DNA from 2 places in the Ruegeria sp. CI5 genome. Region 1 is predicted to be linked to the other one. Evidence: riboswitches for the same ligand, from Rfam matches in the RefSeq annotation. Region 1 holds a riboswitch; the other holds the start of a gene.
The links. Region 1 has a riboswitch for cobalamin ahead of ACR0BA_RS10925 (hypothetical protein). Riboswitches for the same ligand answer to the same signal wherever they lie in the genome.
Positions count from the first base shown of each region.

Region 2: it holds a riboswitch for cobalamin, as region 1 does, so the genes downstream of both, ACR0BA_RS00410 (CbtB domain-containing protein) here and ACR0BA_RS10925 (hypothetical protein) in region 1, are expected to answer to the same signal.

Region 1 is NZ_JBQFQN010000003.1:47,690-55,266, reverse strand. It holds gene recR (recombination mediator RecR) at 1-481, opposite strand, end outside; gene ACR0BA_RS10940 (YbaB/EbfC family nucleoid-associated protein) at 528-872, opposite strand; gene ACR0BA_RS10935 (DNA polymerase III subunit gamma/tau) at 959-2,713, opposite strand; gene ACR0BA_RS10930 (protein-tyrosine phosphatase family protein) at 2,869-3,372, shown strand; gene ACR0BA_RS10925 (hypothetical protein) at 3,376-3,783, opposite strand; cobalamin riboswitch at 3,870-4,085, opposite strand; gene ACR0BA_RS10920 (TetR/AcrR family transcriptional regulator) at 4,116-4,649, opposite strand; gene ACR0BA_RS10915 (alpha/beta hydrolase family protein) at 4,773-5,630, shown strand; RNA gene ffs (signal recognition particle sRNA small type) at 5,712-5,810, opposite strand; gene ACR0BA_RS10905 (5'-nucleotidase C-terminal domain-containing protein) at 5,850-7,577, opposite strand, start outside.
Region 2 is NZ_JBQFQN010000001.1:88,923-96,499, forward strand. It holds gene ACR0BA_RS00400 (hypothetical protein) at 1-386, opposite strand, end outside; gene ACR0BA_RS00405 (CbtA family protein) at 451-1,149, opposite strand; gene ACR0BA_RS00410 (CbtB domain-containing protein) at 1,153-1,323, opposite strand; cobalamin riboswitch at 1,360-1,568, opposite strand; gene cobF (precorrin-6A synthase (deacetylating)) at 1,612-2,355, opposite strand; gene cobA (uroporphyrinogen-III C-methyltransferase) at 2,348-3,076, opposite strand; gene ACR0BA_RS00425 (cobyrinic acid a,c-diamide synthase CobB) at 3,073-4,389, opposite strand; gene cobM (precorrin-4 C(11)-methyltransferase) at 4,382-5,176, opposite strand; gene ACR0BA_RS00435 (cobalamin biosynthesis protein) at 5,173-5,541, opposite strand; gene cbiE (precorrin-6y C5,15-methyltransferase (decarboxylating) subunit CbiE) at 5,538-6,737, opposite strand; gene ACR0BA_RS00445 (cobalt-precorrin-6A reductase) at 6,736-7,485, shown strand; gene cobJ (precorrin-3B C(17)-methyltransferase) at 7,458-7,577, opposite strand, start outside.

The DNA.
Region 1 (7,577 bases):
CCAACTGATCTGCAATGTAATGGGCCGTGGTCTGCCCGTCGACGGTGGCGTTCAGGGCCAGGATTACTTCCGTGATGTTTTCGGCGGTGACGCGGTCGCGCAGGCGGGGGATGCGCAGGTCTTCCGGGCCGACGCCGTCCAGCGCCGAGAGCGTTCCGCCCAGCACATGGTAGCGGCCTTTGAACACGCCCGCGCGTTCCATCGCCCACAGGTCGGCCACGTCTTCGACCACGCACAGCTCACCGGTGGCGCGGTCTTCGGAATTGCAGATGTCGCAGATGTCGGTGGTGCCCACGTTGCCGCAGTTCAGGCATTCGCGTGCGGTGGCGGCGACCTGCTGCATGGCGTCCGACAACGGCGTCAGCAGCAGGGCGCGTTTGCGGATCAGGTGCAGCACCGCCCGCCGGGCCGAGCGCGGTCCCAGCCCCGGCAGCTTGGCCATCAGATCGATCAGGGCGTCGATGTCACTGTTCGAACTCATGGCCTGTCCTGCGTGGCTTTGGCGGCGGGGGTTTGAGGGGCGAAGATCAGAACGGCAGCTTGATGTCCGCCGGCAGGCCCATGCTTTCGGTCAGCTTGGCCATTTCTTCCTGCGACCGCTCGGCGGCTTTGGTCTGCGCGTCCTTGATGGCGGCCAGGATCAGGTCCTCGACCACTTCCTTGTCGTCGCTGTTGAAAATCGAGGGGTCGATGTCCAGACCTTTCAGTTCGCCCTTGGCCGAGGCCGTGGCCTTGACCAGGCCCGCGCCGGATTCGCCGACGACCATGATGGTGTTCAGCTCTTCCTGCATCTGCGCCATCTTGGTCTGCAGTTCCTGCGCGGATTTCATCATCTTGGCCATGTCGCCCAGACCGCCGAGTCCTTTGAGCATCTGTATGTCTCCTGTCATTCGATTTGCGGCCTAAATACGGGCCGTCTGCGTCCTTCACAAGGGCAGCGCGCCTTCTGCGCGGATGATCAGTCTTCCTCGAACGGGTCCCATTCGTTTTCGACCTCGGGCAGGGCTTCGGTTTCGACCTTGGCCGCACGGTTCTCGGGTGTTTCAATCCGGGTGATGCGGGCCTTGGGGAACTGTGTCAGAACCGCCTGAACCAAAGGGTGTTCTTCGGCCTTGGCCTTCAGCGCCAGCTCGGCCGCGTCGCGCAGTTCGGCGATGGTGGGCGCGTCCCCGTCCGAGACGATCGAGACCGCCCAGCGATTGCCGGTCCAGCGCTGCAGCGCGGACCCGAGCCGCGCGGCCAGGTCGGTGGGCGCCTTTTCGGTGGGCGTGAACTCGATCCGGCCCGGCTGGTACGAGACGAGGCGGACGCCGTTCTCGACCTCGACCAGCAGCTTCACGTCACGGTTGGAGCGGATCAGCTCGACCACATGCTCAAACGTTGGATAACGCGCCAGCGCGGTCTGCACGTCTTGGGCCAACGCCGCCGTGGGCGCGCCGCCCACACCGCGCGGGGTGGGCGCATGGGCCGAGGCCGTCGCGGTCACGGGCGGGGCGGTGTTGCCGGCAACCGGAACGCCGCCCCCCGGCCCGCCGACGGGCGGCGGAGGGCTGTCCTGAAGGCGCTTGATCAACTCTTCCGGGCTGGGCAGATCGGCCACATGGGTCAGGCGGATCACCGCCATTTCCGCGGCCATCATGGCGTTGGGGGCGGCCGAGACTTCCTCTAGTGCCTTCAGCAGCATCTGCCACATCCGGGTCAGCGCCCGCATCGGCAGCGCCTCGGCCATCTGCTGGCCGCGGGTGCGTTCATCGGGCGATACGGTGGGATCTTCGGCTGCGTCGGGGGTGATCTTTACCACCGAGACCCAATGCGTGATTTCGGCCAGATCGCGCAACACCGCCAGCGGGTCGGCGCCCTCGGCATATTGCGCGCCCAGTTCGGTCAGGGCCCCGGCCGCATCGCCGCGCAGGATCATGTCCATCAGGTCCAGCACGCGGCCCCGGTCGGCCAGTCCCAGCATCGCGCGCACCTGGTCGGCGGTGGTTTCGCCGGCACCATGGCTGATTGCCTGATCCAGCAGCGAGGTCGCATCCCGGGCCGAGCCTTCGGCGGCGCGGGTGATCAGTGCCAGCGCGTCATCCGAGATTTCCGCGCCCTCGGCGGTGGCGATCTTGCGCAGCAGGCCGATCATCACTTCGGGCTCGATCCGGCGCAGGTCGAACCGTTGGCAGCGCGACAGCACGGTGACCGGAACCTTGCGGATCTCGGTCGTGGCGAAGATGAATTTCACATGCTCGGGCGGTTCCTCCAGCGTTTTCAACAGCGCGTTGAAGGCGCTGGTCGACAGCATGTGGACTTCGTCGATGATGTAGATCTTGTACCGCGCGCTGGCGGCGCGATAGCGCACGCTGTCGATGATCTCTCGGATGTCGTTCACGCCGGTGCGGCTGGCGGCGTCCATTTCCAGCACGTCCACATGGCGACCTTCCATGATGGCCACGCAATGCTCGCACTGGCCGCAGGGTTCGGTCGTTGGGCCGCCATTGCCGTCGGGTCCGATGCAGTTCATGCCCTTGGCGATGATCCGGGCCGTGGTCGTCTTGCCGGTGCCGCGGATGCCGGTCATGATGAAGGCCTGCGCGATCCGGTCCGCCTCGAACGCGTTTTTCAGCGTGCGCACCATGGCATCCTGACCGACCAGGTCGGCAAAGGTTTCCGGGCGGTATTTTCGGGCGAGAACCTGATAGGCGGGGCTGGACTGTGTGGTCATGTCTGCTCTGACGGATTCGTACTGACGATGCAGGGTAGAGTTCCAGGTGCCCCGCGTCCACAGCACCGGTGCAGGTTTTTCGCTTTGGCGAGCGCGCGGTGTGAGGCATACTGCGCGGATCAAGTTCAATCAGCCAGTTTCGGGGGGAACGTCTGATGACAAATCTTGTGGTTCATGCATTGCAGGTGGGCGGCGGTACGCTGGCCCTGACCTCGGTTCCCGGCGGTGGCGGCGACTATGAGGGAGACCTGGACCTGATTTCAGCCTGGGCGCCGGGGCTGGTGATTTCGATGACAACCCTTGCCGAACTGGTTTCTGTGGGTGCGGGCGAATTGGGCTGTGACATTCATCGGCGCGCCTGTCGGTGGGCGCATCTTCCGGTCGCCGACTTCTCGGCGCCGTCGACCGAGATATCCGGCCGATGGCCCGAAGTCAGCGCCGCCGCCCGCCATGCGCTGTCGGGCGGCGGGCGGGTACTGGTCCACTGCCGGGGCGGTTGTGGGCGGTCTGGCATGGTTGTTCTGCGCTTGATGATCGAGAGCGGCGAGCAGCCGGAACAGGCCCTGAAACGCCTGCGGGCCGTACGCCCCTGCGCGGTTGAGACTGATGCTCAGATGGACTGGGCCGTCGCCCCAGCGCGCGAGGCACTGGCGACCTGACATTCAGGCGGTTGCGCGGAACTCGCGCTCGGCCCTGACCACGGGCATGATCGCCGTGGCCTGCAGCATCGCACAGGGTCGATCACTGATGACCTGCGCAGGCAGGGCGTCGCTCTGGTCGTCAAACAGCATGTCGGCGTAGGTATCAAGGCAGCCGGACGGTGTGTCGGCGGCCGCTCCGCAATACACGCGGATCCGTTCGGGACGTGCATCGAACCGCGCCGTGCAGCCATGTTCGCAATGGGCCAGTTCGCTGCTGCCTTCCACTTGGAAGTCGGGGGATGTTGCCGCCTGCGCCGTCGCCATTGCCTGCGCGATGGCCCGTGCCATGCGCGCCAGTGCCGGGCAGCTCTTTCCGGTGCGCTGGCAGATTGTTGCCGCGAATTCATGGGTATCGGTCTTCCAAATCATGTTGCGCCCTCCGCGCGCTGGGCGGGGTGGATTTGGACAGACGCCGGTTTCAAGGCCAGACCCTGCCCGGACACCCCGTCCGAGTTTCGGTTTCACGTTTGATGGCAGGTCTCCTGACTTGCGGGTCTTTGCTTTGCCGACCTTCCCAACCTTGCGGTCAGTGGTTTTTCGGCATCGCTCTCCGCCTACAGTTGCGGGGGCAGTCGCGGCCTTGGTCCGCTCCGGAGTTCCGGGTTGGACCGCACCGTGTTCCCTTTTCATCCCGGACCGAAACGGCACGGGAACCATCCCCTCATCGCTAGCGGTGTACCCGGGATCGAGTCAAGACGGTTTCAGCCCGGTTGCCGGAGTGAGTCCCAAGGGAACAGATCAGGCAGTCTGCGCAGCACATTCGAATCCCTGCGGGCACGGGCCAATTGCCAGCCGCCCTGCATTACGATGAACAGGGTGTCCGCAGCATTTTCAGGGTCGGAAACTCCGAACCGCGCGGCGTGATTTCGAACTTCGATGATCCAGCTTTCATACAGACGGTCGGCATGTTCCCGAAACGCGCGGTTGTCGGGGCTTTCGAAAAGGGTGGCGGCGATCGGGCAGGTCTCCCATTGGACCGAGGTGTCGAACAGCTTCGCGATTTTGTGGCACAGAGTGGTGACCCCGTCGCGAAAATCCGCGGCGTCGTTGAATGCCGCAGCGATCATGCTCAACATCCCGTCCGAGGCCCAACTGGCCGCCGCCAGGGCCAGATCCGGCTTGCCCTTTGGAAAATGGTGATAAAGCGAACCCTTGGGGGCTTGCGCTTCGGCCAGCAATTCCGCCAGACCGACACCGTTATAGCCCGAGCGCTGGAACAGTCGGGCGGCAGTCACGATCAGGCGATCTTTGGTGTTTGGTGGACGTTGGGTCATGCAGGCCAAATATTGACAGGCCTAGACCAATTGGTCCAGACACAAAGTATTAGACCGATCGGTCCAGAGTGTTTGGAGGCAAAGATGTTGGATTCGCAGCACGCGGTTGACGTGGAAGACTTTAAGTTTCCGTCGGGCCAGACCCAGCTGGCGGCGCGGCTTTACACTCCGGCGGTCGAGCCGCAAACCGTTGTTGTGCTGAACGGCGCAACAGGAGTGCCACGTGACTACTATCAGCACTTTGCTCGCTGGCTGGCCGCCGAGCGCGGTATGGCTTGCCTGACATATGATTACCGGGATTTCGAGCATTCGCTGACCGGGCGGCTGAAAGACTCGAAGGCCACGATGGCGGACTGGGCGCTGATCGACATGCCCGCAGCGCGTGCCGAGATGCGCCGTCGCTATCCGCGGGCAAAACTGTGGGTGATCGGGCATTCGGTCGGTGGAATGCTGGGTCCGCTGCAACCGGAAATCGAACAGATCGACCGGATGATCTGTGTGTGCGCAGGTTTGGTGACGGTGGCCGATCACCCGTGGCCCTACAAGGGCTTGGCGACTTTGTTCTGGTATGGCCATGTGCCACCTCTGGTGCATCTGCTGGGGTTCCTGCCAGGGAAACTACTGGGATTCGGAGCCGACTTGCCGGCTGGCGTCTATTGGCAATGGCGCAAGTGGTGCACATCGCCCACCAGCTATCTGCCCGAATTGGGAGACACGCTTCCCCAGGCGGATTGGAGCCGGGCGAACGCCGCGGCGGATATCATTGCGTTCGAGGATGACCAGACAGTGCCACCGCCCGCCGTCTGGCGGCTGGCTGAACTCTATGGTCCGACCGCCCGTCGGCACTTGTTGGATCCCAAGGATTTCGGGCTGTCCGAAATCGGTCATATCGGCGCCTTCGCCCGGCGCAGCAGTGCCGTTTGGCCGCGATTGATCGCCTGACCCGCCCGCAAGCGCGGTTTTCAGGAACAACGACGAAATGCAGAGGTTGGATTGACCGGGCCGAATACGCGGCGCGGCGTCAAGTGAGAGGTTGGACATCGACCCAAGCGGGGCTCGTTGTGGCTGCTTCCTTCCGGACCTGACCAGGTTGGCGAGGCGCTTGCCCGCGCCAACCTCTCGACCGCCGATATAGGCATCACGCACCCGCTTGGCAACCCGTCACAAAGACAGGCGTACCCTAAGAAACCCGCGCGCGTCCTGCCCGTCGGTGGTGGCTGCAAAGTGGTCGAGCTCGCGCAGGTAGTTTGCAGCGCGTGGCCCGGTCTTCAGAATCACGGACCGGCCCGCCTGCGGAACAAAGGAAAAGCTTTGGGCGGTGTTTTCCACCGGATCCGGACCCAATCGTCCCGCCAGGTAGTCGCGCAAGATTCCCTGGAGGCTCAGCGGCGGCACCGGGATCAGGCGGGCCGGGTCTGGGACGGGAAAGTTGCCGCCGCCATTGGCTCGGTAGCTGTTTGATGCAACGACGAATTGTTCATCCGGATCGACGGGGCGGCCCTGAAAGGCAAGATCGCGCAGGCGGGAATGGGACGTGTCGATCAACTGGCCGCCTAAATCATATCGCGCGGGCTGGGTCAAATCGAACCTGTAGGTCACCCCATGCAGCACGTCGAAATTGTGCCCGGTGCCCTCGGGGTCGATCAGAACCTGCTCGTCGCTGTTGCCAAGTTGGGAAAACTGGGCAGCCGACATCTCCAGCCACTCGGCGATCTGGCGGCCATCCAGCAGCATGGCGGCCAGTTGGTTTGGAAACACATGCAAGTCCGAGACATGCCTTACGGTGACATCGCCAGCCGGGACTTCGGTGTAATGCCGTGGTCCGGCCCGGCCTCCGAATTTCGAAGGTGCGGCTGCGGACAGAACAGGGAGGGTTTCAAAGGTCGTTCCGGCCAGAACCGATCGCAGGGCTGCCGCCTGTGCTGCGGCGACCAAGTTCAGCCCCTGATCCACCCCGCAAAAGGTGAAATAGCTGTGTAGGGTACGATTGATCCGGCCCACCGGCTGGGCAGCGGCTTTGCGGGTCGCCTTATGGGCGGCGGCAAAAAGTTCGACCATCTCAGGGTCTTCAGGAACGACCCGAGCGCCGGTTTCAGCCCCGCCCGGGCAGATCGCGCGCAGATGCGCGCTGTGACCAGCAATTCTCACTTCTCCCGTGGCGTTCACGGCAAGCGTCAGGTCGATCACCCCCAAATGCGACCCCGCTGATCCGGGCATGACCAAGGGTCTGGCCAGCTGCGGGTTACCATCGCTTGGGTCGGGCAGTGTCAGGTGCGTGTGTCCGGCCACGATTGCATCAATACCGTCCAGAGCAGAAAGCTGTGCGACCACATTCTCCGACATCGGTGCGGCGTCGGGCTCGCCTAGGCCGGAATGTGCAAGAGCCACAATCAGGGCACAGCCCTGACGACGCAAATTCTCGGCCATCCGGCGCGCCGTAGCGACGGCATCCTCGGCTACGACCTGGCCTTGCAATTGTGGTGCTTCCCACTTCACCGTCTGCGGCGGCAGGATCGAGAAAACGCCAATTCGGACAGCAATGCTTTGGCCGTTGATGTGGACATGACGGGTCAGGATGGCCTGTTTCTGCCAAGGCGCGACCCCGGTCAGACACTGCATGTTGCTGCACAAAACCGGGCAAGGTGCCCGAGAAACGATCCGGCCCAGAGCTGGGAGACCAAAGCCGAAGTCGTGGTTCCCCAGCGCAATTGCGTCGTAGCCCAAGCGCCCAAAGGCGGACATCAAAGGGTGGGTCGTGTCGGTCTGTTCGGCCGCCCAGTCACCCAGAAGTGTCCCCTGAAGGGAATCGCCGTTGTCGAACAGCAGGACAGTTACATTCGCCTCTTCCGCCTCTTGACGTGCAGAGCGGATCAAACTGACGGTTCGGGT
Region 2 (7,577 bases), on a different contig from region 1:
AGGTCTGGGATGTGCATCCAGTTGCCATAAAGCCGCGCCAGCTTGACGCCGTTCACATAGACATGCGCATGGCCTTCGCCGGGCTTGTCCGTCAATGAGGCATTCTCAGGCGAGAAGCGGAAGTTTTTTGGCATCACATGCAGGTTCCAACCCGCCATCGGGTCGGGGGTGACGGCGATCTCCAGCCCCGGCGCGTCCGGTCCGGCGGGCAGGTTGATGGCGGTGCTATGGTCATGGGCCATGGCCTCGACGTGGTGGCCGCCATGTTGAGCGGGGTCGGAATGGTCGTGGCCGTCGAAGGTGACGCCGTTGGCTGCAGCCAGCACGAACCCGGCACCCCCGCCAAAGACCAGACCGATCGCAAAAAGAGCAAGCGAGCGTGTCATCTTGTTTCCTTGAAAAGCAAATGACCCGCCGGTTGGGCGCCGGCGGGTCGTGGGATTTTGGGGATCAGGCCGCGGCTTCGACGCGCTTGCCCTCGCTTTGCCAGAAATACCCGGCAAACGAACCCAGCAGCACCCAGGCCACAAGGCCGACGCCAAAGGCGCGTGCTGCGAACAGGGCCCCGATCTCGGTCGGAACCGGCCCGGTGAACACGTCGGGTTCCGGCGCGCCGATCAGGTGCGGGGCCATCAACAGCACGGCCGCAACCAGATAGCTGACGATGTTGCCACCAAAGGCGACCAGCCACATGGCCACACCAGCAGCCGCGACGGTTGCCCACCACCAGATCTGCCGCGCAAACACATCGGCTGCGGCAACGCCCGGAACCTCGGGGGCCAGGGTGAAGCCCGGCGCCAGGTGAAAGGCGATGAAACCGGCAAGGCCCCACAGCACGCCCGTGCGCCCGTCAACCGGGTGGCCCTGGGCTTCGGCCAGCGACATCAGGGCGACCAGAACCAGCGCATAGCCGGTATAGGTCAGCATGGTGAACACCACGCTCAGCCCGTCGCGGGTCAGGTCCGAGAACATGCCCGGCAGTTCGGGATGGGCCGAGACGGCTTCGGCTCCGAAATGCACCAACTCTCCGGATTCATACAGTTCAGCATGCAGCAACACAGGCTGCACGAATACCAACTGCAGCAGGGCGACGATCAACCCGGCTGCAGCACCAGCGAACAACGCGCTGGTCAGAATGCGACTGAACATTGTTTAGTGGCAGGGGAAGCCGGTTGCGTGGCGCACGTCATGGGCGGCGTCATGCAGCGCCGATGCCTGAACGTGACCGGCCAGGGTGATGATCCCCAGGCCCAGGGCTGCCGCGAACACTGCCGAAAGAATGCCAGCGCGTGCCGTTGATGCGGTTTGCGTTTGTGTCGTCATTTTCTGTCCTCCTGTGCCGCCGCACCCGACGGCCGGTGTTTCATTGTTCGCCTGGCAGGTCTCCTGGCTTGCGGGTCAGCGCCTCTGTTCGCCTTCCCCCCGAACGGATCGGGAGTGGCTGGTTGAACAGGGCTCACCGCTTACAGTCGCGGGGGCGGCTTTGGATTTGACCTGCGCGCAGGCCGCACCAAATTCCCTCTTAGCATCCGGATGTCTCCGGCAGGACCAGACCCGTCCATTTAGACGTGAATGCCGCTGTGGCGCAATCGCCATTTGCGACCTTTCGCATCAATTCCCGCGCTTTTTCAGAATGTAGATGTCCATGATCCACCCGTGCCGGGCGCGGGCCTCGGCGCGGGTGCGGAGAATCTCGTCGGCCACATCCGCCAGCGGACCTTTGATCAGGATCTGCTCGGGCATACCCACGTACGCCCCCCACCAGATGTCAAAATCGGCCATGTCCAAAGTCTGGAACGAACATTCGCCATCGAGCATCACCGCAACCGTATCCGCAGCGCTGGGCCAGCCCTCGTCGCGGATGCGTCGGCCTGTAGTGACCAGATAGGGCGCGCCGATCTCGTTGATCGGCATGGCATGGGCCGCCGTCAGCGCCTGCAGCGCCGTGATGCCGGGGATCACCGTCGTGTTCGGCTGCGGGTCCAGCCGCGCCGCGATTCGCAGCGAGCTGTCATAGAGCGACGGGTCGCCCCAGATCAGCAGGGCGACGGTGCGCGCCTCGGGGTGACGGGCCATCGCCTCATGCCAGCGCAGGGCGATTGAGTCGTGCCATTCATCCACGCCGCGCAGGTAGCCATCCTGCGACCGGCGCTCGGGGATGTCGAAATAGGCGATTTGGGGCGGTGTGTCGGTGACCTTGCGGATGATTTCCTCGCGCACCCCGGCCAGATCGGCCTTGTTGGCGCCCTTGCGCGGGATCAGGATCAGATCGGCCGTGCGGATCGCCTGCGCGCCCTGAAAGGTCACGTGGTCCGGGTTGCCGGTGCCGATCCCGATCAAGACCAGATCAATCATCGTCGCTCTCCGCCAGCGGACCATATAGGATCAGCGCCGGCGCGGTACCGATCTCGGAGCCCAGGCGCTCGGCCAAGGCACCGACGGTGGACCGGTGCAGCGATTGCTCTGGCGTCGAGACCGACTCGGCCATCAGCGCGGGGGTATCCAGAGGCAGCCCATGCGCGTGCAGCGCGCCGGCTAGCAGTGGAAAGGTGCGCTTGCCCATGAACACCACCGTCGTCGCACCCGGGTCGGCCAGCGCGGGCAGGTTCAAGTCCTCGGGAAGCTTCCCGCTGACATCGTGGCCGGTGACGAACTGCACGCGCCGCGCGGTCAGCCGCCGGGTCAGCGGGATGCCCGCCGCCGCGGCGGCGGCAATGGCCGAGGGGATGCCCGGTATGATCTCGTACGCGATGCCGGCAGCGCGCAGGGCCACCAGTTCCTCCTCGAGCCGCCCGAACAGGCCGCCATCGCCCGACTTCAGCCGCACGATCCGTTGGCCGGTCTGGGCGTATTCCACCAGCAGGCGGCTGACATGGTCCTGCTTGGGCGAGGGCCGCCCGGCGCGCTTGCCCACGCCCACAAGGTCGGCGTCCTTGCGCGCATGGCTCAGGATCGGCCCGCTGCTGAGATCGTCGAACAGAACCGCGTCGGCCTTCTGCAGCCGGTCCACGGCCTTGAGTGTCAACAACTCCGGGTCGCCGGGGCCGGACCCGATGAAGGAAACGAAACCGCTCATGCGCTGGCCTCTGCGATCAGATGGAAGAAAGTACCGGTGACATGTCCGCGGCGCGATCCGGTCTGCGGGCCTTCGGCACCTTCGGCGTCAAAAACCCGCGCCAGGGGCGCATCGGGCTGCTCGACGATCGAGGAATAGTGGAACTCGTGCCCTCGCAGCGCGGTCCCGGCCGAGAACCCAGGCATGTCGGCCAGCAACTCGGCCCGGCGATAGCCCAGGTTGAATTTGCGCTTCTCGTACGAAGTGACAAGGCCCAGCAGCCCGGCCATCCGGTGACGGGTGCCGTCCTTGTCGATCAGCCCTTCGCCCAGGGCCATGTAGCCGCCGCATTCGCCATGCACGGGCCGCGTTTCGGCATGTTTGCGCAAGCCGGTCAGGAACCGCTCTGCCGCTGCCAGGGTTCCGGCGTGTAGTTCGGGGTACCCGCCGGGCAACCAGACCAGATCGGCATCCGGGGCCGGCGCCTCGTCCGCCAGCGGAGAGAAGGGCAGGATCTCGGCCCCGGCCGCGCGCCAGCCTTCGAGAAGATGCGGGTAGGTAAAGGAAAACGCCGCGTCCCGGGCAAGTGCGATCCGTTGCGCCGGAGGGCGCGGCAGCGCGGCCGACGACGGCCCCGCGGGGCCCGAGGAGACCGCCCTCTTGATCGCCTCCAGATCCACATGCGCGCGCAGAAATTCCGCGTAGCCGGCAATCGCACTTTCCAGATCGGGGTGCTCGACCGCCTGGATCAGACCCAGATGCCGCTCGGGCAGGGTCAGGTCGCCGCGTCGGGGCAGGACGCCCAGAACCGGCAGGCCCGCGCGCTCCATCCCCAGACGGGTCAGGCGTTCGTGGCGCGGGCTGGCGCAGCGGTTCAGAATCACGCCGGCAAAGGGCAGGTCGGGGTTATACATCCGGAACCCCAGCGCCGTTGCGGCGGCCGATTGCGCCTGACCACCCACATCCAGCACCAGAACCACCGGCCAGCCCATGCGCAGCGCGGTCTCGGCGCTTGACCCGTGGCCCAGTTCTCCCGGCTTGGCGACTCCGTCGAACAGGCCCATCGACCCTTCGGCCACCACGATGTCGGCACCTTTGGCCTGCGCCGCAATCGCGCCCAGCAACGGCGCGCCCATCGCCCAGCTGTCAAGGTTGAACGAGGCCCGCCCCGCCGCCGCCCGGTGAAAGGCCGGGTCGATGTAGTCGGGACCGCTCTTGAAAGGCTGCACCGTCAGCCCGTCCTCGGCCAGCGCGCGCAGCAGGCCCAGCATCACGGTCGTCTTGCCCGTCCCCGAGGATGGGGCCGAAATGAGCAGTCCGGGCGGGTTAGTCATCGCCGTGACTCCAGCTCGACCACGGGCTGTCGGCGCTTTGCGGACGATAGCGACGGTCATAGGTCTTTGAATACAGACAGCTTTCGTCGAAGCCTTCACCGGCCAGTGCCGGCCCGACCAGGATCAGCGCGGTGCGCGAGATGCTTTCGTCCAGCGAGTCCTTCAACGTGCCCAGCGTGGCGCGGATGATCCGCTCGTCCGGCCAGCTGGCGCGGTACACCACGGCCACCGGGCAATCGGCGCTATAGGCGGGGGTCAGGTCGGCCACCACCTTGTCCAGATTGCCGATCGACAGGTGGATGGCCAGTGTGGCGCCGGTGCGGGCGAAGTTTTCCAGCGTTTCGCCCTCGGGCATGGACGAGGCGCGCCCCGGCGTCCGCGTCAGCACCACCGATTGCGCCAGCCCGGGCAGGGTCAGTTCGGTGCCCAAAGCGGCTGCCGCGGCGGCAAAGGACGGAACGCCGGGGGTCACGCTGACTGGAATGCCCATCTGTTTCAGGCGCCGGATCTGTTCGCCCATCGCCGACCAGACCGACAGGTCGCCCGAATGCAGCCGGGCCACGTCCTGACCGGCGTCATGGGCGGCTTGAATTTCGGCCATGATCTGATCCAGATCCATCGGCGCGGTATTCACGATCCGGGCGCCTTCGGGGCAGTGGGCCAGGATCTCCTCGGGCACCAGCGACCCGGCATACAGGCACACCGGGCAAGCGGCGATGATGTCGCGTCCGCGCAGGGTCAGAAGGTCGGCGGCGCCCGGTCCGGCGCCTATGAAATGAACGGTCATGTCTGTCCTCCGATAGCGACCGCGCAGGTGGCAAGGCGGTCTTCCGAGATCTGTCGGGGTGAAAGCAGCCGCGCGCCCGGTCCGGCGGCGGCGAGGGCGGAAGCTTCGGCCACGCTGCCGGTGCCATGGGTGGCGCGGCTGCGGGGCGAGCAGGTGAGCGTGCGTTGCCCGGCCAGATCGGCCGGGTCCGCGAAATGCAGGGGCAGGGCGCAGGCGGCGGCAAATTCGGCCAGCGCCGGATGGCCGGCCTTCTCGGCGGCGGTGGCCAGCGCGTCCACCGCCTGCCCGGCAGTGGCGCGGTCGAACGCGGCCCGCAGGCTGGCGCAGGTCGCGGTGGACGAAAATCCAAGCCCGGCCACGATCATAATGTCACGCTCCACTGAACGACCGGATAGGCCGATTTCCAACCGCGCCGGGGACCGAGGTCGCTGGCCTGCGCCAGCTCGATCCGCAGCAGGTCGCCGCCCAGCTTGGCGTGCCATTGGCCCAGCACCGCTTCGCTTTCCAGCGTCACGGCGTTGGCCACCAGCCGCGTGCCCGAGGGCAGGTTGGCCGCAAGCCAGTCCAGCAGCGCGTCGCTCAGCCCACCGCCGATGAACACCACGTCAGGCAAGGGCAGGCCGTCCAGCGCGTCAGGCGCCCGGCCATGGATGACCTGCAACCGATCCTGTCCCAGCGCGTCGGCATTGGCGCGGATGCGCGCGGCGCGGTCGGCGCGCGGCTCGATCGTGGTGGCAGTCAGGGTCGGGTCGGACATCAGCCACTCGATGCCGATCGAGCCGCTGCCGCCGCCGATGTCCCACAGATGCTCGCCCCGCGCAGGCGCCAGCGCCGACAGGGTCAACGCGCGCACCGGCCGTTTGGTGATCTGCCCGTCGGTCTCGAAGATCTCGTCAGGTTTGCCCGAGGCCAACGGCAGCACAGGCCCGTCGCCCGAAACCTCGAGCGCCACGCAGACCGGATGCTCGAAGGCGCCCAGCAGGGCTTCGGTCAGGGACATGCTGCGCGCGCGTTCCCGAGGGCCGCCGAGGGCCTCCATCACGTGCAGGGTCGTATCGCCGAACCCGGTCTCGGTCAGATAGCGGGCCAGCTCGGCCACAGCGGCCCCGTCGCGCAGCAGGACGATGGCGCGCAGGCCGCGCGACAGATGCGGACGCAGGCGGGTCAGGGGGGCGGCGTGCAGGCCGAAGGTGGCAACGTTTTCCAGAGGCCAGCCCAACCGCGCGGCCGCCAGCGAGAAGGTCGACTGCCCCGGCCGTGCCACCCAGTCTTCGGGGACAAAATTGCGCGCGATCACCGACCCGGCGCCAAACCAGAACGGATCACCCGAGGCCAGAACCACCGTGCGCCGGCTCTTCAGGCCCTGCAGGATGGGCAGCCCGTCGGCGAACGGCACCGGCCATTCGATGCGTTCGGCCCCGGTTTCGGGAACTAGTGACAGGTGCCGGGGCGGGCCCATGATGACCTCGGCGCGCTCCAGCTCTTGACGGCTTGCGGCCGACAGGCCATCCAGTCCATCCTCGCCCAGGCCCAGAATGGTCAGCCACGGAGTCTCAGACATGCCCAACCTCCTGATCCTTGGCGGCACGACCGAGGCCAACGCATTGGCCCGCGCCGTGGCGGATTTGGGTGTGGCGGCAACCTATTCCTATGCGGGCCGGGTCGACAACCCGCGGCCGCAACCGCTGCCGACGCGCGTGGGTGGCTTCGGCGGGGCCGAGGGTCTGGCGCGTCACATCCGCGACAACGGCGTGACCCATGTGATCGACGCCACCCATCCCTTTGCCGCGCGGATGAGCCGCAATACCATCGCCGCCTGCCAGCAGACGCAGACGCCGCTGGCCGCGTTGACCCGCCCGGAATGGACGGCCGCGCCCGGTGACCGGTGGCAACGCGTGCCCGACATCGCCGGCGCCGTCGCCGCGCTGGCCGGGCCGCCGCGTCGGGTGTTCCTTGCGGTGGGGCGCATGCATCTTGAGGATTTCGCGGCGCAGCCCCAGCACCACTATCTTCTGCGGCTGGTCGATGAACCCGGCCCGCTGCCCTTCGCCGATTGCGACGTGGTCGTGTCGCGCGGGCCGTTTTCGGTTGAAGACGACACAGCGCTGATGCGCCGGCACCGAACTGAACTGGTGGTGTCCAAGAACGCCGGCGGCACCGGCGCGCGCGCCAAGCTGGATGCCGCGCGAGCGCTGGGCATCCCGGTGCTGATGATCGACCGGCCCAGGCTGCCCCGCCGGGTCGAACTGACAAGCGTGCCGCAGGTTCTGGACTGGCTGGGTCATTCCGGCGTGGACCTTGGCGTATAGACGATGGGGCCGATGGGCCGCTCGATGACGCGGGTCAGCGACGAGCCGACGATCACCACCGTCTGCATGTCGGCCATGTCGGGCGTTGCCTC